One region of the Comamonas nitrativorans genome, then DNA from elsewhere that is predicted to be linked to it. Evidence: predicted binding sites of a transcription regulator. Region 1 holds the regulator's gene; each other region holds the start of a gene.
What was found. Region 1 encodes sigma-54, which starts transcription at its own class of promoters, with help from an activator protein. Its sites were predicted from a motif close to TGGCANGNAANCTGCTTT; they were not measured.

Region 1 (5,105 bases):
ACCGATGGCTACCAATACTTCGTGCAGGTGGGTGCCTTCCGCAGCAAGGCCGATGCCGATGCCCAGCGGGCCAAGCTGGGCCTGCTCGGGCAGGAAGCCCGGGTCAGCGAGCGCGAGCAGAATGGCCGCCCGGTATTCCGGGTGCGCATCGGCCCCATGGACCAGCGGGCCGAGGCCGAGGCGTTGAAAAAACAGCTGGACGGCTCCGGCATGGATGCCGCCCTGGTGCGCATCCAGCGTTAGAAAGTGTGTGGTGCCGGGCGGGAACTGCTGGCCCGCCCGCCACTCCCAGCAGGGCTTTATTTTGGAGAAACCATTTATGAAACGTCGTGAATTTGCCCAGTTGGCCCTGCTTGGTGCCGTCCCTGCCGCATGGAGCCTGGGCGCCCAGGCCGACAGCGGCTATGTGACGCTCAAGCAGCCTGCGTCCGTGCTGGCGCCTAAGGGGCAGGTGGAGGTGGTGCAGTTCTTCTCCTACGGCTGCTCGCACTGCAAGAACTTCGATCCGATGTTCGAGGCCTGGCAAAAAACCGCCGCCAAGGATGTCAGCGTGCGCCTGGTGCATGTCGGCTTCAACAAGAACTTCGAGCCGCTGCAGCGCATTTACTACGCGCTGGAAAGCCTGGGGCAGGTGCCCGCCCTGCACGCCAAGGTGTTCAAGGCCTTCCAGGAGCAGAAAAAACGCCTCGACCAGCCCGACGTGCTGTTCCCCTGGGTGGCCGAGCAGGGCCTGGACCGCGCCAAGTTCGAAGCGGCCTACCAGTCGTTCAGCGTGGCCACGCAAATCCGCCAGGCCGTGCAGTTGCAGGACCAGTACCAGGTCGAGGGCACCCCGGCCATCGGCATTGCCGGGCGCTACTACACCGATGGTTCGATGGCCGGCGGCTTCGAGCAGATGGTGCAGATCACCAACCGCCTGATCGAGCAGGAGCGCAAGCGCGGCTGACCGGCCCGGGTACACCGGCATCGGCTTGCAAGGCCCGCTTCGGCGGGCTTTGTTGTTGCTGCGGCAGGGTCGCTACAATCGCACGCAAAAACCATGCCTAGCTTATGAAGCGCTTTTTTCCCCCCCTTTCCCTTTTCGCCGCAGCGTGCCTGACCGCCCATCTGGCGGCTGCGCCTGCCTGGGCCGAGCGGGCCGACCGCGACCAGCCCATGCACATCGAGGCCGACGCCCTGCGCCACGACGAGTTGCAGCAGACCAGCGTCTTTACCGGCAACGTGGTGATGACCAAAGGCTCCATCGTGCTGCGCGGCGCCCAGCTCGACGTGCGCCAGGATGCCCAGGGCTACCAGTACGGGGTGGTGACGGCGGCCAGCGGCCAGCGGGCCTTCTTCCGGCAAAAGCGCGACACGGCGGCGGGAGCGCCCGAGGAATACGTCGAGGGCGAGGCCGAAGTCATCGAATACGATGGCCGCAAGGACGACGTGCGCCTGCTGCGCCGCGCCCAGTTGCGCCGCTACACCGGCGGCAAACTGAGCGACGACATCACCGGCAGGCAGATCACCTACAACAACCTGACCGACGTGTTCACCGTCGATAGTCAGGCTGGCCAGGCCGCGCAGAACGGCAGCAGTTCCGGCGGCCAGGGCCGGGTGCGGGCCGTGCTGGCCCCCAAGGCCACGCCGCAGGCGCCCGCCCAGCCCGGCGTGCCGTTGCAGCCGACCGACCAACTCCCTGCCCCGCAAGAACCATGACCGAGATGCAAGCCACTGCCCAGGGCGCCGCCAGCCGCCTGGAGGCGCTGCACCTGGCAAAAACCTATGGCAAGCGCCAGGTCGTCAAGGACGTATCGCTGACGGTGAACAGCGGCGAAGTCGTCGGCCTGCTCGGCCCCAACGGCGCGGGCAAGACCACGTCGTTCTACATGATCGTCGGGCTGGTGCGCAGCGACGGCGGGGACGTGCGCATCGACGGCCAATCGGTGGCCCGCAGCCCCATGCACCAGCGTGCCCGCCTGGGCCTGTCCTATCTGCCGCAGGAGGCGTCGATCTTTCGCAAGCTCAACGTGCAGGACAACGTGCGTGCCGTGCTGCAACTGCAAAAGGACGCGGCGGGCAAGCCCCTGGGCAAGGACGAGATCGAGCGCCAGCTGACCGGCCTGCTGCAAGAGCTGCACGTCGAGCATCTGCGCGATGCGCCCGCGCTGGCCCTGTCCGGCGGCGAGCGCCGCCGCGTGGAAATCGCCCGCGCCCTGGCCACGCACCCGCGCTTCATCCTGCTGGACGAGCCGTTTGCCGGTATCGACCCCATCGCCGTGATCGAAATCCAGCGCATCATCGGCTTCCTGAAAGAGCGCGGCATCGGCGTGCTGATCACCGACCACAACGTGCGCGAAACCCTGGGCATTTGCGACCACGCCTGCATCATCAGCGACGGCACGGTGCTGACTCACGGCACGCCGCAGGAGATCGTGGACAACCCCGAAGTGCGCCGCGTCTACCTGGGCGACAACTTCCGCATGTAAGCCCATGGCTGGGGCCGCACCGCAACTGACCGTTCGTCCCAGTGCCCAGTTGCAGCTCACGCCGCAATTGCAACAGGCGCTGCGGCTGCTGCAACTGTCCAGCCTGGAGCTGCAACAGGAAGTGCAGCAGCAACTGCTGGACAACCCCTTTCTGGATGTGGATGACGCAGATGAAGCAGGGGCGGATGCCCCGGAAAAATCGGAAAACATAGCTGCTTCCGCTGATTTGGAAACGCTTTCAGAAACAAACGATGCTGAAATTCAATCTGTATCAGCGGAACAAGCTCCTGAATTAAGCGATCTGACCTGGGAGCTGGCCGCCGCCAACCCCGAAGACTGGGACGAAGACCGGCCCGGCCCGCGCAGCGCCGCCGCAGCCGATGACGCCGCCCCCAGCGCCTGGGAGCTGGCCGCCAGCAGCCCCACCCTGGCGGACTTTTTACACCAGCAGGCCGCCAACCTGCGCCTGACCGCGCCCGAGCGGGCGGCGCTGGAGTTTCTCATCGGCAACCTGCGCGAAGACGGCTACCTGGACGGCGACCTGCCCGAACTGGCCGGCACCCTGGCCCCCGATGCCGACGAGGAAACCCGCGACGCCCTGCTGCACACCCTGCAACTGGCCCTGGCCCTGCTGCACAGCATGGAGCCGGCGGGCGTCGGCGCCCGCAGCGTGGCCGAATGCCTGCGCCTGCAACTGCGCCACGCCGGGGCCGCAGAACCGCACGACCCCCTTTACCCCCTGGCGCTGGCCCTGTGCGAACAGCCCCTGGCCCTGCTGGCCCGCAAGGATGTGCGCACCCTGGCCCAGCGCTGCGCCGCCCCGCCCGAGCAGGTGGCGCAGGCGCTGCGCTGGATTGCCCGGCTGGAGCCCCAGCCCGCGCGGCGCTTTGTGCCGGTTGCGCACGCCACCCTGGTGCCGGACGTGCTGGTGCAGGCCAGCCGCCAGGGCCTGCGCGTGCAGCTCAACCCCGACGTGCTGCCGCGCCTGAACGTCCACGCCCTCTACGCCCAGGCCCTGCGCCAGCAGCGCGGCCACGCCAGCTACGCCGGGCTGCACGGCCAGTTGCAGGAAGCGCGGTGGTACGTGAAGAACCTGGCCCAGCGCTTCGACACCATCCTGCGCGTGGCCCAGGCCATCGTGCAGCAGCAGCGCGGCTTTTTCGAGCATGGGCCGGTCGCCATGCGCCCCCTGGTGCTGCGCGAAGTGGCCGAGCAATTGCAACTGCACACCTCCACCATCAGCCGTGCCGTGAACGGCAAGTTCATGGCCACGCCGCAGGGCACGTTCGAGTTCAGCTACTTCTTCAGCTCCGGCGTGCAGACCGACACCGGCGGCAGCACCTCCAGCACGGCGGTGCAGGCGGTGATTGCCCGGCTCATCGCCGCAGAAAATCCGCAAAAGCCGTTGTCCGACGCCAAGATTGCCGATCTGCTGGCCGCGCAAGGCATCGAATGCGCCCGCCGCACCGTTGCCAAATACCGCGAGGCGCTGCACATTCCCGCCACCAGCCTGCGCAAAACTGTCTGAGAACGCTCTAAACCCCTGCCGGGCGCTATGCTCGGCCCCACTTATGAACCAACTGCATCTGTTTTTGCCCTGCGCCGCCGGCGTCGAGGGCTTTCTGGCCGACGAGGTCCACGCCATCACCGGTGCCAGCGGGCAGGATCTGCTGGTCGGGCGCGGCGGCGTCATGCTGCGCGGCGCGTGGCGCGACGTCATGCTGCTCAACCTGCACAGCCGTCTGGCCCAGCGCGTGCTGGTCGAGCTGGCGCTGGCCGATTACCGCAACGAAAACGACATTTACCGCGCCACCTGCGAAGTCGCCTGGGAAATCTGGTTCGACCCGCAGCGCACCTTCAAGGTGGAAGTCACCGCCCAGCACAGCCCGCTGACCAGCCTGAACTTTGCCGCCCTGCGCGTCAAGGACGCCGTGGCCGACCGCTTCCGCACCAAGCGCCAGGGCGTGCGCCCCAGCGTGGATACGCACTACCCGGACGTGCGCGTGCATCTGCACCTGACCACCGACACGGCCACGCTGTATATCGACACCTCCGGCCAGGCGCTGTTCAAGCGCGGCTGGCGCGAGGACAAGGGCGATGCGCCGCTGAAGGAAACCCTGGCCGCCGCCATGATTGCCGCCACCGGCTGGAATCCGCACGGCGCCCATCCCCAGCCGCTGTACGACCCCTGCTGCGGCAGCGGCACGGTGGTGATCGAGGCGGCGCAGATCGCCCGCAGGATTCCCGCCGGCATCCTGCGCCGCTTTGCCTTTGAAAAGCTGCTGCCTTTCCAGAAACACGTCTGGGACGCCATGCTGGACGAGGCCGAGGCGCAGATTCTGGACGACAGCCCCGTGCCCATCTACGGCTCCGACATCGCCCACCGCATGGTGGACTTTGCCCAGCGCAACGCCGAACGCGCCGGCGTGGCGGAGACCGTGCAGTTGCGCGGCGGCGATGCCCTGCAACGGATGCCGCCCTGCGCCCAGCCGGGCGTGCTGCTGATGAACCCGCCCTATGGCGAACGCATTGCCGCTGCCGGGGTGGCCGGGCGCAGCGCCCATGAGCGCATGGACGTGGTGGAACGCGCAGGCCGCGAAACCGCCCAGACCGAGGACGGCGTGGAGTTTTTCAGCC
Region 2 (5,105 bases), on a different contig from region 1:
GCCATCATGCAGCAGCATGGCGGCCTGATCGAGTGCGAGAGCCAGCCGGGGCAGACCATCTTCAAGGTGCTGGTGCCCTTCCCTCCCACGAACAATGCCGCTGCGGCAGGAGCCACGCATGTCCGCCCCTCATGAACTGGTCTGGATCATCGACGACGACAAATCCATCCGCTGGGTGCTGGACAAGGCGCTGACCCAGGCGGGCCTGAGTACCTGCCTGTTCGACAGCGCCGAAGCCGTCCAGGGCAAGCTGGCCAAGGCCCCGCCCAGCGTCATCCTGACCGACATCCGCATGCCCGGCATGGACGGCCTGGGCCTGCTGGCCCAGGTGCGCCAGACCTGCCCGCAGGTGCCCGTGATCATCATGACGGCGCATTCCGACCTGGACAGCGCGATCCAGTCCTACCAGGGCGGGGCCTTCGAGTACCTGCCCAAGCCCTTCGACGTGGACGAGGCCGTGGCCCTGGTGCGCCGCGCCCTGATCCACGCCCGCGAGGCCCGCCAGAACCTGCCCGTGCCGGCCATTGCCCAGACCGACGGGCTGATCGGCGAAGCGCCCGCCATGCAGGAGGTGTTCCGCACCATCGGCCGGCTGTCGCAGTCGCACATCACCGTCCTCATCAACGGCGCATCGGGCACCGGCAAGGAGCTGGTTGCCCAGGCGCTGCACCGCCACAGCCCGCGCCGCGCCGCCCCCTTCATTGCATTGAACATGGCGGCCATCCCCCGCGACCTGATCGAGTCCGAGCTGTTCGGCCACGAGCGCGGCGCCTTCACCGGCGCCACCGCCCAGCGCCAGGGGCGCTTCGAGCAGGCTCAGGGCGGCACGCTGTTCCTGGACGAGATCGGCGACATGCCGCTGGAGGCGCAGACGCGCCTGCTGCGCGTGCTGTCCGAGGGCAGCTTTCACCGCGTGGGCGGGCACACCGGCATCCGCGCCGACGTGCGCATCATCGCCGCCACCCACCAGAACCTGGAGGCGCTGGTGCGCCAGGGGCGCTTTCGGGAAGACCTGTTCTACCGCCTGAACGTCATCCGCATCCAGTTGCCCACCCTGAGCGAGCGGCGCGAGGACATCCCCCGCCTGGCCGCCTTCTTCCTGCACCAAAGCGCCCGCGAGCTGGGCATGGCCCCGCGCGTCCTGTCGCCCCAGGCGCAGCAGCACCTGGCGCAATGGGACTGGCCGGGCAATGTGCGCCAGTTGGAGAACGTCTGCCGCTGGATCACCGTCATGGCCGCCAGCCAGGAAGTGCAGATCGGCGACCTGCCCCAGGAAGTGCAGCAGGCCCCAAAGGCCGCAGTCGACGGCGTACCAACGGACGCGACTGCCAGCGCCACGGCCTGGGAGCAGGCCCTGGGCCAGTGGGCCGGCAACGCCCTGCGCCAGGGCCAGGGCGATTTGCTGCAACAGGCGCTGCCCGCCTTCGAGCGCATCATGATCACCACCGCCCTGCGCCATACCGGCGGGGGCCGCCGGGACGCCGCCCAGTTGCTAGGCTGGGGGCGCAACACGCTCACGCGCAAGATCAAGGAGCTGGGCCTGGAAGCCTCTACCGCCAGCGACAACGACGAAGAAGACACATGAGCGTGTTTCTGCAAGACACAGTAAACAGGCATCAAAAGCGGGCACGCCTCCGCGATCACGCACGATAACTGGACGAAGCAGCAGCGCCCCTGCCCTGAAGAAAAATAAAAACAGGAGCTTTTAGCGCTTTCCACATAAGCCTTAGAGACCAAAAATAGCAAAATTTTTTATTTCTGGCATGGCTTGTGCTTGATCCCAGGGTATTCATTCACCCAAGCACAGGAGCGCACCATGCGGATCGTGACCGCCATCATCAAACCCTTCAAGCTCGACGAGGTGCGCCAGGCGCTCTCGGACATGGGTATCCGGGGCATCACCGTCACCGAAGTCAAGGGTTTTGGCCGCCAGAAGGGCCACACCGAGCTGTACCGGGGGGCCGAGTACGTCGTCGATTTTCTGCCCAAGGTCAAGGTCGAGGCCGCCGTCGATGCGACCCAGGTCGAGCATGTCATCGAGGCCATCGAAAACGCCGCCCGCACCGGAAAGATCGGCGACGGCAAGATTTTCGTCACCGTACTGGAGCAGGCCGTGCGCATCCGCACCGGCGAAACCGGCCGCGAAGCCCTCTAGTCCGCGCCGACATTCCGACTGAAAGCACCCCTTAGCCATCCTTTTCTGCAAGAGACTGACATGAAAAAATCACTCCCTGCCATCGCACTGGGCCTGCTGACTGCTGCGACAGGTGCCTTCGCCCAGGAAGCCGCCGCCCCTGCCATGGAGGCCGCTGCCGGCATCAACGCTGGCGATACCGCATGGATGCTGACCTCGACCATGCTGGTGATCCTGATGGTCATCCCCGGCCTGGCGCTGTTCTACGGCGGCCTGGTGCGCGGCAAGAACATGCTGTCCGTGCTGGCGCAGGTGTTCACCATCTTTGCGCTGATCACCGTGCTGTGGGCCATCTACGGCTTTTCGCTGACCTTCGGCGGTGCGGGCCTGTTCTACGGCAACTTCGACAAGCTGTTCCTGGCCGGCATCGGGCCGGACACGCTCTCGGCCACGCTGGACACGATTCCCGAATACGTGTTCGTCGCCTTCCAGTCCACCTTTGCCGCCATCACCGTGGCGCTGATCGTGGGGGCGTTTGCCGAGCGCATGAAGTTCTCCGCCGTGATGATCTTCTCGGTGCTGTGGTTCACCCTGAGCTACATCCCGATGGCGCACATGGTCTGGGGCGGCGGCCTGCTGGCCGAGGACGGGGCGCTGGACTTTGCCGGCGGCACCGTCGTCCACATCAACGCCGCCGTCGCCGGGCTGGTGGGTGCGTACATGGCGGGCAAGCGCATCGGCTTCGGCAAGGAAGCGCTGCCGCCGCACAGCCTGACGCTGACCATGGTGGGCGCGTCGCTCTTGTGGGTGGGCTGGTTCGGCTTCAACGCCGGTTCGGCCGGTGCGGCCAACGGCATTGCGGGGCTGGCCTTCATCAACACCATCCTGGCCACCGGCGCGGCCACCGTGGCCTGGCTGGCGGCGGAAGGGCTGCACAAGGGCAAGGCCTCCATGCTGGGCGCGGCCTCGGGCGCGGTGGCCGGGCTGGTGACGATTACCCCGGCAGCAGGTTTTGTCGGGCCGATGGGCGCCATCGTCATGGGGCTGATCGCCGGGCCGCTGTGCCTGTGGGGCGTCTCGGGCCTGAAGCGCCTGCTGAAAGCGGACGACGTGTGCGACGTTTTCGGCGTGCATGGCGTGGGCGGCATTCTGGGGGCCATCCTGACCGGCGTGTTCTGCGCCGCCAGCCTGGGCGGGGTGGAGCCGGAGGGCTTCAACATGGCCGCGCAGGTGTGGGTGCAGTTCAAGAGCGTGATCGTCACCATCGTCTGGTGCGCGGTGGCCTCCTTCCTGTGCTTCAAGGCAGCGGACCTGCTGGTGGGGCTGCGCGTCTCCGAAGAAGACGAGCGCCGCGGCCTGGACATCACCACGCACGGCGAACGGGCCTATGTTCATTAAGGATGCTCTGAACGCCTGATGAACAGTGCAGTGCAGCGCCCATGCCCGATATCGGGCATGGGCGCTCTTTTTTGGTGCATGGCATGGGGCACGGCGGCACCGCAGCGCACGCCATGCGTGCAGTCACAGGGGGACGTGGCCGATTCTTCAACCTGGCACGGTGTTTGCTAACTACGGGAAGAACCCTTTTCCCTTCGTACCAACAAAGTGGCCCTGCTATGACCGAGACGACCCAGACGGTTTTACCGACCCCCGAAGAAATCCACAGCGCCCACGCCCAGGGCCTGTACGCCAATGCCGAACACGATGCCTGCGGCGTCGGCTTCGTCGCTCATTTGAAGGGCGAGGCCTCGCACGCCATCGTGGCGCAGGGGTTGCAGATTCTGGAAAACCTCGACCACCGGGGCGCCGTCGGCGCCGACCCGCTGATGGGCGACGGCGCGGGTCTGCTGATTCAAATCCCCGACGCCTTCTACCGCGCCGAGATGGCCCGCCAGGGCGTGCAACTGCCGCCGCCCGGCGAATACGGCGTGGGCATGGTGTTTTTGCCCAAGGAAGCGGCCTCGCGCCAGGCCTGCGTGCGCGAGCTGGAACGCGCCATTGCGGCCGAAGGCCAGGTGCTGCTGGGCTGGCGCAACGTGCCGGTGAACACCGACTTGCCCATATCGCCCGCCGTGCGCTCGTGCGAGCCGATCATGCGCCAGGTGTTCATTGGCCGGGGCGGCGACGTGCTGGTGCCCGATGCGCTGGAGCGCAAGCTCTACGTCATCCGCAAGACGGCCTCGGCCCGCATCACCGGCCTGCAACTGACGCACAGCGCGGAATACTACGTGCCCAGCATGTCCTGCCGCACGGTGATCTACAAGGGGCTGCTGCTGGCCGATCAGGTGGGCAAGTACTATCTGGACTTACAGGACGAGCGCGTGGTGTCCGCCCTGGCGCTGGTGCATCAGCGCTTTTCGACCAACACCTTCCCCTCCTGGCCACTGGCCCACCCCTACCGCATGGTGGCGCACAACGGCGAGATCAACACCGTCAAGGGCAACTTCAACTGGATGCGGGCGCGTGAAGGCGTGATGCGCTCGCCCGTGCTGGGCGCCGATCTGGCCAAGCTCTACCCCATCACCATGGAAGGGCAGTCCGACACCGCCACCTTCGACAACACGCTGGAGCTGCTGGTCATGGCCGGCTACCCGCTGGCCCAGGCCATCATGATGATGATTCCCGAAGCCTGGGAGCAGCACACGCTGATGGACGCGCAGCAACGCGCCTTCTACGAGTACCACGCCGCCATGCTCGAACCCTGGGACGGCCCGGCCGCCATGGTCTTTACCGATGGCCGCCAGATCGGCGCGACACTGGACCGCAACGGCCTGCGCCCGGCCCGCTTCATCGTCACCGACGACGATCTGGTGGTGCTGGCCTCCGAAGCGGGCGTGCTGCCGATTGCCGAAGAGCGCATCGTGCGCAAATGGCGCCTGCAACCGGGACGCATGTTCCTGATCGACCTGGAGCAGGGCCGCATCATCGAAGACGGCGAACTCAAGCGCCAGTACGCCCACGCCCGCCCCTA
Region 3 (5,105 bases), on a different contig from region 1:
CGTAATAAAAATTCAAGTCCCGCACGGCCAGCTTGACCGGCTGGGCCGCTGGCAGGGGGGTGGTCACAGGGGTAGTCATCATAGAAAGCAGATACCTATTTCTTTATTTCTGGCGGGTCAGCCAACGCGCCAGGATGTTCAGGCCCAGCACCGCCAGGGTGATGAGGAACACCGCCGCCCAGGCCAGCTGCTGCCAGTTTTCATAGGGGCTCATGGCAAATTTGAAGATCGTCACCGGCAGGCTGGCCATGGGTTTGCCCAGGTCGCCGTTCCAGAACTGGTTGTTCAGCGCGGTGAACAGCAGGGGCGCCGTCTCGCCCGCAATCCGGGCCACGGCCAGCAGCACGCCCGTCATCACCCCGGCGCGGGCGGCCCGCAGCGTGACCAAGCCGATGACCTTGTGCTTGGGCGTGCCCAGGGCATAAGCCGCTTCGCGCAGGCTGGCGGGCACCAGGACGAGCATGTTCTCGGTCGTGCGGATGACCACGGGAATCACGATCAGGGCCAGCGCCACCACCCCGGCCCAGCCGGAAAAACTGCGCATCGGCGCCACCACCACGGTGTAGACGAACAGACCGATCACGATGGAAGGGGCCGACAGCAAAATATCGTTCACGAACCGCGTGGTGCTGGCCAGCGTGCCCTGGCGGCCATATTCGGCCAGGTACACCCCGGCCAGCACCCCGATGGGCGTGCCCACCAGGGTGGCCAGCGCCACCATCACGAACGAGCCGAAGATGGCGTTCGCCAGCCCCCCCGCCTCGTTGGGCGGCGGCGTCATGTCGGTGAACAGCGCCAGGCTCAGGCCACCCAGCCCCAGGCGGATGGTTTCCCACAGAATCCACACCAGCCAGAAGACGCCGAACAGCATGGCCGCCAGCGACAGGCCGATGGCCAGCTGGTTGATGCGCTTGCGCCGCGCATAGCGCTGCTGCGCATGAGGAAGGTGGCCGCTCATGTCCGCCCCCCTTCCTGGCGCTGCAAACGCAACATCAGCAATTTGGACAAGGCCAGCACCACAAAGGTAATGAAGAACAGCACCAGCCCCAGGTAGATGAGCGATGCCTGGTGCAGCCCGGCACCGGCCTCGGCAAACTCGTTGGCCAGGGCCGAGGTAATGCTGTTGGCCGCTTCGAACACCGACAAAGAGTTGAGTTGGTTCATATTGCCGATCACAAAGGTCACCGCCATGGTCTCGCCCAGGGCGCGGCCCAGGCCCAGCATGACGCCGCCCAGCACGCCGGTCTTGGTGTACGGCAGCACCACCTTCCATACCACCTCCCAGGTGGTGGCCCCCAGGCCGTAGGCGGATTCTTTCAGCAGGGTCGGCGTGACCTCGAACACATCGCGCATCACCGAGGCGATGAACGGGATCACCATGATGGCCAGGATCAGCCCCGCCGCAAAAATGCCGATGCCCACCGGCGGGCCGGACACCAGCGCTTCCAGGTACGGCACGCCGGTCAGCAGTTCCTGCAACGGCTGCTGCACATACCGCGCCAGCAGTGGCCCCAGCACCATCAAGCCCCACATGCCGTAGACGATGGAGGGCACTGCGGCCAGCAGTTCCACCGCCGTCCCCAGCGGGCGTTTGAGCCAGGCGGGCGACAGTTCGGTCAGGAACAAGGCGATGCCGAAACTCACCGGCACGGCAATGAGCAGCGCCAGGGCCGAGGTGGCCAGGGTGCCGTAAATCATCACCAGGCCGCCGTAATCGTCCTGCACGGGGTCCCAGACGCTGCGGACCAGAAATGCCAGGCCATATTCGCGGATGGCAGGCCAGGCCCCCACCAGCAAGGTCAGCAAGATGGCCAGCAGCAGGCCCAAGGTAAGCAGCGCCGCCCCCCGCGCCAGGGCGCTGAAGGCACGGTCGCCCCAGGTGTTACTCATGATTATTTCGCTTGCGTTTCAATAGCATTCCACGATTGGTAGATCACGTTTTTCACGTTATCCGGCATGGGCACATAGTCCAGACCGCTGGCGGTCTGGTCGCCTTGCTTGTAGGCCCACTCGAAGAACTTCAGCGTGGTTTGCGCCTGCGCCGGCTTGTCCTGCGCCTTGTGCATCAGGATGAAGGTGGCGCTGGTGATGGGCCAGGCGGCCTGGCCAGGCTGGTTGGTCAGAATCTGGTAGAAGCTCTGGCTCCAGTTGGCCCCGGCAGCAGCAGCCTTGAAGGATTCCTCGCTGGGCTGGACGAACGTGCCGTCCTGATTCTGCAACTGGGCATAGGTCAGCTTGTTCTGCTTGACGTAGGCGTACTCCACGTAGCCGATGGAGTTGGCCAGACGGCCCACGAACGCGGCCACGCCCTCGTTGCCCTTGCCGCCCGCGCCGGTGGGCCAGTTCACGGCCTTGCCTTCACCGACTTTTTCCTTCCACTCCGGGTTCACCTTCGACAGGTAGTTGGTAAAGCCAAAGGTGGTGCCCGAACCGTCCGCGCGGCGCACCGGGCTGATTTTTTCCGCCGGCAGGGCCAGGCCGGGGTTCAGCGCGGCGATGGCCGGGTCGTTCCACAGCGTGATCTTGCCCAGGTAGATATCGCCCAGCACCTGGCCGTTGAGCTTGAGCTGGCCGGGCTGAATGCCCTTGATATTCACCACCGGCACGATGCCGCCGATCACCGTGGGGAACTGCACCAGGCCCTTGGCCTGCAGGTCTGCGTCTTTCAGCGGCTCGTCCGAGGCGCCGAAATCCACCGTCTTGGCTTCGATCTGCTTCAGACCGGCACTCGACCCGACGGATTGGTAATTGATCTTCACGCCCGTGGCCCGGTGGTAGTCGGCCGCCCATTTGGCGTACAGCGGCGCCGGAAAGCTGGCACCCGCGCCGGTGGCCTCTTGCTGGGCGAAAGCGGGAGTGCCCCAGGCGGCGGCCGTCACCGCCAGGATGGTCAGAACGCGTTGTGCGATGGTGGTTTTCATGGTGCAGAAGCTCCTTGTGGGTGGAATAAAACTTCACTGCACGGCACTGTAGAAGCGCTATGTGACAACCGTGTGACACCGCATTGTCCCAGTGTGCAACAGCGCCGGCCCCCCAGCCCCTGCGGCACACCCCCCGCTCCCCGGGCCGGACGACGTTGGCACGCAATGTGCTTATAGGTAGGCAGCCACGCAACGGCTGCTATCAACCCTACAAGGAGACACCCCATGGACATGTTTGAATTCAAGCGCTTCAACCTCGACCTTTCCTTCCCCTACCGCCAGAAGTACGACAACTTCATCGGCGGCCAGTGGGTGGCACCCGTGGCCGGGCGCTATTTTGACAACATCTCTCCCATCACCGGCAAGCCGTTCTGCAAGGTGGCGCAGTCCGACGCTGCCGACGTGAACCTGGCACTGGATGCGGCCCACGCCGCGCAGGAAAAATGGGGCAAGACCTCGGTGGCCGAACGCTCTAGCATCCTGCTGAAGATTGCCGACCGCATGGAGCAGAACCTGGAGCGGCTGGCCATTGCCGAAACCATCGACAACGGCAAGCCGCTGCGCGAAACCCTGGCCGCCGACCTGCCGCTGGGCATCGACCACTTCCGCTACTTTGCCGGCTGCATCCGCGCCCAGGAAGGTACGATCTCCGAGATTGACGCCAACACCGTGGCCTACCACTTCAACGAGCCGATGGGCGTGGTCGGCCAGATCATCCCCTGGAACTTCCCCCTGCTGATGGCCTGCTGGAAGCTGGCGCCCGCCCTGGCCGCAGGCTGCTCGGTGGTGATGAAGCCGGCCGAGCAAACCCCTGCCTCGATCATGGTGCTGATGGAGCTGATCGCCGACCTGCTGCCGCCCGGCGTGCTGAACATCGTCAATGGCTACGGCAAGGAAGCGGGCGAGGCGCTGGCCACCAGCAAGCGCATTGCCAAGATCGCCTTCACCGGCTCCACCCCCGTGGGCCAGCGCATCCTGCACGCCGCTGCCGACAACCTCATCCCCTCCACCGTGGAGCTGGGCGGCAAAAGCCCGAACATCTTCTTTGCCGACGTGCTGGATGCCGACGACGAGTTCCTCGACAAGGCGCTGGAAGGCTTCGCCATGTTCGCCCTGAATCAGGGCGAAGTGTGTACCTGCCCCTCGCGCATCCTGGTGCAGGAGTCGATCTACGAGCGCTTCATGGAACGCGCCGTGGCCCGTGTCGAGGCCATGAAGCAGGGCCACCCGCTGGACAAGGCCACCATGGTCGGGGCGCAGGTGTCGCAGGCCCAGCTTGACCGCATCCTGGGCTACGTCGAAATTGGCCGCCAGGAAGGCGCCCAGTGCCTGACCGGCGGCGAACGCCTGCGGGCCGGCGGCACGATCGACGACGGCTTCTTCATCAAGCCCACGCTGCTGTACGGCCAAAACCACATGCGCGTGTTCCAGGAAGAAATCTTCGGCCCCGTGGCCTCGGTCACCACGTTCAAGGACGTGCAGGATGCCGTGCGCATCGCCAACGACACCGAGTACGGCCTGGGCGCGGGCGTCTGGAGCCGCAACGGCAGCGTGGCTTACCACATGGGCCGCGCCATCCAGGCCGGGCGCGTATGGACGAACTGCTACCACCTCTACCCCGCACACGCGGCCTTCGGCGGCTACAAGAAATCCGGCATCGGCCGCGAGACGCACAAACTGGCCCTGTCCAATTACCAGCAGACCAAGAACCTGCTGGTCAGCTACAACCCGCAGGCGCTGGGCTTTTTCTAAACGTGGAAGTCGGTGCCAGCGTGCGGCGCTAGCACCTGGAAAAACCAATTTTCCTGCAATCTTGAAAAGGAGCCATACCGATGGAAACCACCATGAAAGCCGCCGTCGTGCGCGAATTCGGCAAACCGCTGGTCATCGAGGAAGTCACCGTCCCCCGCCCGGGGCCAGGCCAGGTGCTGGTGCGCATCGAGGCCTCCGGCGTGTGCCACACCGACCTGCACGCCGCCCACGGAGACTGGCCGGTCAAGCCCAACCCGCCCTTCATCCCGGGCCACGAGGGCGTGGGCCATGTGGTCGGCGTGGGCACCGGGGTGCGCCACGTCAAGGAGGGCGACCGCGTCGGGATTCCGTGGCTGTATTCGGCCTGCGGGCATTGCCCCCATTGCCTGGGCGGCTGGGAGACCTTGTGCGAAACCCAGCAGAACACCGGCT
Region 4 (5,105 bases), on a different contig from region 1:
CCGGTTTTCCGGCCACGTCGGCAGGCAGATCGGTTTCCAGGGCGCGGTAGTTGCCGGCGATCGACAGCAATTGCGGCTGCATGCAGGTGGTGAAGATGCGGGCGGCCGTGTCGCCCCGGGCGCCGGCCACGGCCCGGCCCCGCAGGGGGGCGTAGATGTGGACGTTGCCGTCGGCAATCACCTCGGCGCCAAAGCTGACCATGGACAGGACGACCAGATCGGCCCCCTTGGCGTAGACCTGCTGGCCGGAGCGCAGCGGCTTGTCCACCACCACGGTCGGGCGCACGACGTCCACCGGCACTTCGCGGATGACCTCTACTTCGCGCACCACTTCCACTTCGCGTACCACCTCGCGCTCCTTGGGGCGGGCCAGGGTGGCGTCGGGGGCGGGGACCAGGCCGGCCTCGTGGGCCGCATCCATTTGTGCGGGGGAGCCGCCGCGCACGGCCACCGGACGGGTGCGGTGGCTGCGCAGGGCGGCCAGCAGGCAGGGGAAGTCGATGGCCTCGGGGCTGTCCTGCACATGCTGCAGGTCGATGAGAACCGGGTCGTTGTCGAAGAAATCCGGGTCGTCGGCCAGGCGCCGGGCCAGGTCGGCAACCACGGTTGCCACATCGGTGCTGCGCAACGCTACTGCCAGTACCGGCAATTCGGCGCTTTTCAGGTCAAAGCTGGCGCGGACAGCGCTCTTGGAATCAACGGCCATAGCTCAATGAAAAGGCAGGGAAAAGGCAAGGGAGGAGAAAGGCACACCAGCGGCGAGTGTACCTTGGGATGCTCTGCACGCATCATCGCGCCGTGGGCCTCTGCGGCCTCGGGCGGTCTGCGGCGTTGCACATCCTCGCCATAGCACCGCCATGGCTGCGGTTGGCGCCTTGCAGCCCATCCCGATCCGCAGTGCCCACTGGGCTGCGTGATGCGTGCAGAGCATCCCTTGCATGTCCGTAACTGCTGCAAGGGCAGCAGGGTGGTTTGCGGCGTTGCGCCCGTGTGCGTGGCAGAAGCGGGGACAATGGCCTGCGTTGACTGTCCGACTTTTACTTTTGATTACGCCTTCTTCTATGGATACCGATGTTTTGATCGTGGGCGCCGGGCCTGCGGGTTTGTCGCTGGCGCTGGCTTTGGCCCAGGCCGGTTTGCATGCCACGGTGCTGGAGCAGCAGCCGCAGGCGGTTTTGGCCCATCCGGCCCCGGATGGCCGGGAAATCGCCCTGACCCATCCCAGCGTGCAGACTTTGCAGCGCCTGGGCACCTGGCAGCGCCTGCTGCCGCATGAGCAGGGCTTCATCCGCCAGGCGGTGGTGCATGACGGGCCGGTGGGCGTCCGCCCGACACTGGACATCGATACGGTGGGCCAGGACATGGAGGCGCTCGGGCGCATCGTGCCCAATTGCGCCCTGCGCCGCACGGCGTGGGAGGAGGCGCAGGGCCACGCCGCCATCCACCTGATTACCGGGGCCACCGTGACGCAGGTGCAGCGCCTGGGCGATCGTGCCCAGGTGCATTACCAGGTGCAGGACAACGGCGTGCGCGTGGATGCGCCGCCGCTGGCCGCGCCGCTGGTGGTGGCGGCGGACAGCCGCTTTTCCGCCGTGCGCCGCATGTTGGGCGTGGGGGCGCAGATGACCGACTTTGGCCGCAGCGTCATCGTCTGCCGGATGCGCCACACCGTTGCGCATGACGACGTGGCGCACGAGTGCTTCGGCTACGACCGCACCCTGGCCATCCTGCCGTTGCAGCCCGACCCGGCCACGGGCGATTTGCTGTGTTCGGCGGTGGTGACCAGCGACAGCCCGGACATTGCCCGCCTGATGCAGCTGGACGAGGCCGATTTCGCCGCCCAGGTGCAGGCGCATTTCCAGAACCGCCTGGGCGAGATGGAGCTGGTCGGCCAGCGCCACCATTACCCGCTGGTGGCGACCTATGCCCGCCAGTTCAGCGGGCCGCGCTTTGCCTTGCTGGGCGATGCGGCGGTGGGGATGCACCCGGTGACGGCGCACGGCTTCAACCTGGGCCTGTCCGGGGTGGAGCGCTTGAGCAGCGCCATTGCCCATGCCTACCACGCCGGGCAGGACTGGGGGCACGAGGGCGTGCTGGCCGCCTATGGCCGCAGCCAGCACCGGCACGCCTGGCCGCTGTTCCAGGGGACGAACACCGTGGTCAAGCTGTTTACCGATCCGCGCCCGGCGCCCCGGCTGTTGCGCCAGATCGTGTTGCAGGGGGCGCAGCATTTGCCGCCGTTGAAGGCGGCCATCGTGGCGCAGTTGAGTGGGCGCAGTCCGTGGGGGATTTTGCGGGAGCAATTGCCTCGGCCACCGTTTTTTGGGTGATGTTTTTATTTAATTGATAGCTGTTTCCGCTGGTGGGTGAACGATTTATTGGTGTTTTGTTTTTGAAATCGTTTGTTTATTTGCGGGAGTAGCTATTTTTTTGGTTCTGCTGGCCGGGTCTCGCCCCGGCGGGCGACCTCCTTTCTTGCACGCGCAAGAAAGGAGGCAAAGAAGGCGTGCTGCGCAGCTTGAATACCCGCCGTGGAACTCGCTTCGCGCCCTTTGGGCGCTCCGCTCGGACAGCCACGGCGAGTCAGACGGGATGCGGCTTGCCGGTTATTGGGGCCGCGCCTTGACGGATGCGCTGTGCCTTGAAGGGCGCGACTTCGCGCCCTGGGCTTTCTTGCTTGCTGCGCAAGCGTTGAAAGCCTGGCTGTTTTGGTGCGTTGCAGCATGGTTCGCACTAAAAGATGGCGTGAATCTTGGTACCGCCCCTTGCTTTGACAGGGGGCGGCACGCCGGTTTTTGCATTGGCATGGTTGTTGCTTTGTTGTGTTCGTGGCCTGTTGGGCCGTTGATGAACACTGCAAGAGGGCGCTATGAACAAAATGCAACTGGTGATGGTGGGCAATGGCATGGCGGGGGTGCGCACGCTCGAAGAGCTGCTGAAGATTGCCCCCGATCTGTACGAGATCACCATCTTCGGCGCGGAGCCGCATCCCAACTACAACCGCATCCTGCTTTCGCCCGTGCTGGCGGGGGAGCAGACGCTGGAACAGATCGTCCTGAACGACTGGGCATGGTATGCCGAGCATGGCATCACCCTGCACGCGGGCTGCACCGTGACCGAGGTGAACCGCGCCCGGCGCACCGTGCATGCGGTGCGCAGCACGGGCGAGGCGGTCAGCGTGCCTTACGACCGGCTGATTCTGGCCACCGGCTCCAACCCCTTCATGCTGCCGATTCCGGGCAGGGAGCTGGACGGCGTGCTGGCCTACCGCGACATTGCCGACACGCAGGCCATGATCGACGCCGCCGCGCACTACCGGCACGCCGTGGTCATCGGCGGCGGCCTGCTGGGGCTGGAGGCGGCCAACGGCCTGATGAAACGCGGCATGCAGGTCAGCGTGGTGCATGCCAATGAATGGCTGATGGAGCGCCAGCTTGACCCCGTGGCCGGGCAGATGCTGCAAAAGGCTTTGCAGGAGCGCGGGATGGACTTTCTGATGGCCGCGCAAACCCAGGAACTGCTGGGCGGCGACGATGGTCGGGTGCAGTCGGTGCGCTTCAAGGACGGCAGCGAAATCCCGGCCGATCTGGTGGTGATGACCGTGGGCATCCGCCCCAACACCGCCCTGGCCGAAGCCATGCGCCTGCACGTCAATCGGGGCATCGTCGTGGGCGACACCATGCAGACCACGACCGACCCGCGTATCTACGCCGTGGGCGAGTGCGCCGCGCACCGGGGCATTGCCTACGGGCTGGTGGCCCCGCTGTTCGAGCAGGGGCGGGTGGCGGCCAACCACCTGGCGGAGTTCGGCATTGGCCGCTACCTGGGGTCGCAGACCTCGACCAAGCTGAAGGTGACGGGCATCGACCTGTTCTCGGCGGGCGACTTCATGGGCGGCGCGGGCACCGAGGAAATCGTCATGAGCGACCCCGGCGCGGGGCAGTACAAGAAGCTGGTGCTGAAGGACGACAAGCTGGTCGGTGCCTGCCTGTACGGCAACACCGTCGATGGCAGTTGGTACTTCCAGTTGCTGCGCGAGGGCCGCAGCGTGGCCGAGCTGCGCAGCGCCCTCCTGCTGGGCCAAAGCAACATCGGCGAAGGCGGCCACGCCGGACAGAACCAGGCCGCCGCCATGCCCGACGATGCCGAGGTCTGCGGCTGCAACGGCGTGACCAAGGGCACCATCTGCAAGGCCATCAAGGAAAAGGGCCTGTTCACCATCGACGAGGTGCGCAAGCACACCAAGGCCAGCGCCAGTTGCGGCTCGTGTACCGGGCTGGTGGAGCAGCTTTTGATGGCCACCGTCGGCGGCGCGTATGCGGCCAACACCACGGCCAAGCCGGTGTGCGCCTGCACCGAACACGGCCACCAGGCGGTGCGCGATGCCATCCGCACCCACCGCCTCATCAGCAAGGAAGAAGTCTTTGCCTTCATGGAGTGGCAGACGCCCGACGGTTGCCCCGGTTGCCGCCCGGCGATCAACTACTACCTGATCAGCACGTGGCCCAAGGAAGCGCTGGACGACCCGCAAAGCCGCGCCATCAACGAGCGCAGCCACGCCAACATCCAGAAGGACGGGACCTACAGCGTGGTGCCGCGCATGTGGGGCGGCGAGACGAATGCCGACGAGCTGCGCCGCATTGCCGACGTGGTGGACAAATACCAGATCCCCGGCGTGAAGGTGACGGGCGGCCAGCGCATCGACCTGCTGGGCGTGAAGAAGGAAGACCTGCCCGGCGTGTGGCGCGACATCGGCATGCCGTGCGGCCACGCCTACGGCAAGAGCCTGCGCACCGTCAAGACGTGCGTGGGCAGCGAGTGGTGCCGCTTCGGCACGCAGGACAGCAGCCAGTTGGGGCGCGATCTGGAGCGGGCGCTGTGGCGCATGTACGCGCCGCACAAGGTCAAGCTGGCGGTCAGCGGCTGCCCGCGCAACTGCGCGGAAAGCGGCATCAAGGACGTGGGCATCATCGGCGTCGATTCCGGCTGGGAAATCCACATCGCCGGCAACGGCGGCATCAAGACCGAGGTGGCGCAGTTCTTCACCAAGGTGAAAACCGCCGAGGAGGTGCTGGAGATCAGCGGCGCCTTCCTCCAGCTCTACC

Region 2: ACFO3A_RS13260 (P-II family nitrogen regulator) is a predicted target of sigma-54. The motif match lies at 1,760-1,777, and genes of this name have one in related genera.
Region 3: exaC (acetaldehyde dehydrogenase ExaC) is a predicted target of sigma-54. The motif match lies at 3,078-3,095, and genes of this name have one in related genera.
Region 4: nirB (nitrite reductase large subunit NirB) is a predicted target of sigma-54. The motif match lies at 2,802-2,819, and genes of this name have one in related genera.

The regions. Positions count from the first base shown of each region.
Region 1 covers NZ_JBHSEW010000019.1:7,718-12,822, forward strand. The annotation lists gene ACFO3A_RS15035 (SPOR domain-containing protein) at 1-243, shown strand, start outside; gene ACFO3A_RS15040 (thiol:disulfide interchange protein DsbA/DsbL) at 320-946, shown strand; gene lptA (lipopolysaccharide transport periplasmic protein LptA) at 1,051-1,698, shown strand; gene lptB (LPS export ABC transporter ATP-binding protein) at 1,695-2,468, shown strand; gene rpoN (RNA polymerase factor sigma-54) at 2,473-3,996, shown strand; gene ACFO3A_RS15060 (THUMP domain-containing class I SAM-dependent RNA methyltransferase) at 4,040-5,105, shown strand, end outside.
Region 2 covers NZ_JBHSEW010000012.1:43,540-48,644, forward strand. The annotation lists gene glnL (nitrogen regulation protein NR(II)) at 1-135, shown strand, start outside; gene ntrC (nitrogen regulation protein NR(I)) at 119-1,585, shown strand; gene ACFO3A_RS13260 (P-II family nitrogen regulator) at 1,817-2,155, shown strand; gene ACFO3A_RS13265 (ammonium transporter) at 2,216-3,532, shown strand; gene ACFO3A_RS13270 (glutamate synthase-related protein) at 3,751-5,105, shown strand, end outside.
Region 3 covers NZ_JBHSEW010000001.1:111,697-116,801, forward strand. The annotation lists gene pstB (phosphate ABC transporter ATP-binding protein PstB) at 1-79, opposite strand, end outside; gene pstA (phosphate ABC transporter permease PstA) at 104-958, opposite strand; gene pstC (phosphate ABC transporter permease subunit PstC) at 955-1,890, opposite strand; gene pstS (phosphate ABC transporter substrate-binding protein PstS) at 1,893-2,921, opposite strand; gene exaC (acetaldehyde dehydrogenase ExaC) at 3,147-4,673, shown strand; gene adhP (alcohol dehydrogenase AdhP) at 4,754-5,105, shown strand, end outside.
Region 4 covers NZ_JBHSEW010000003.1:88,644-93,748, reverse strand. The annotation lists gene minC (septum site-determining protein MinC) at 1-706, opposite strand, end outside; gene ubiM (5-demethoxyubiquinol-8 5-hydroxylase UbiM) at 1,062-2,330, shown strand; gene nirB (nitrite reductase large subunit NirB) at 2,870-5,105, shown strand, end outside.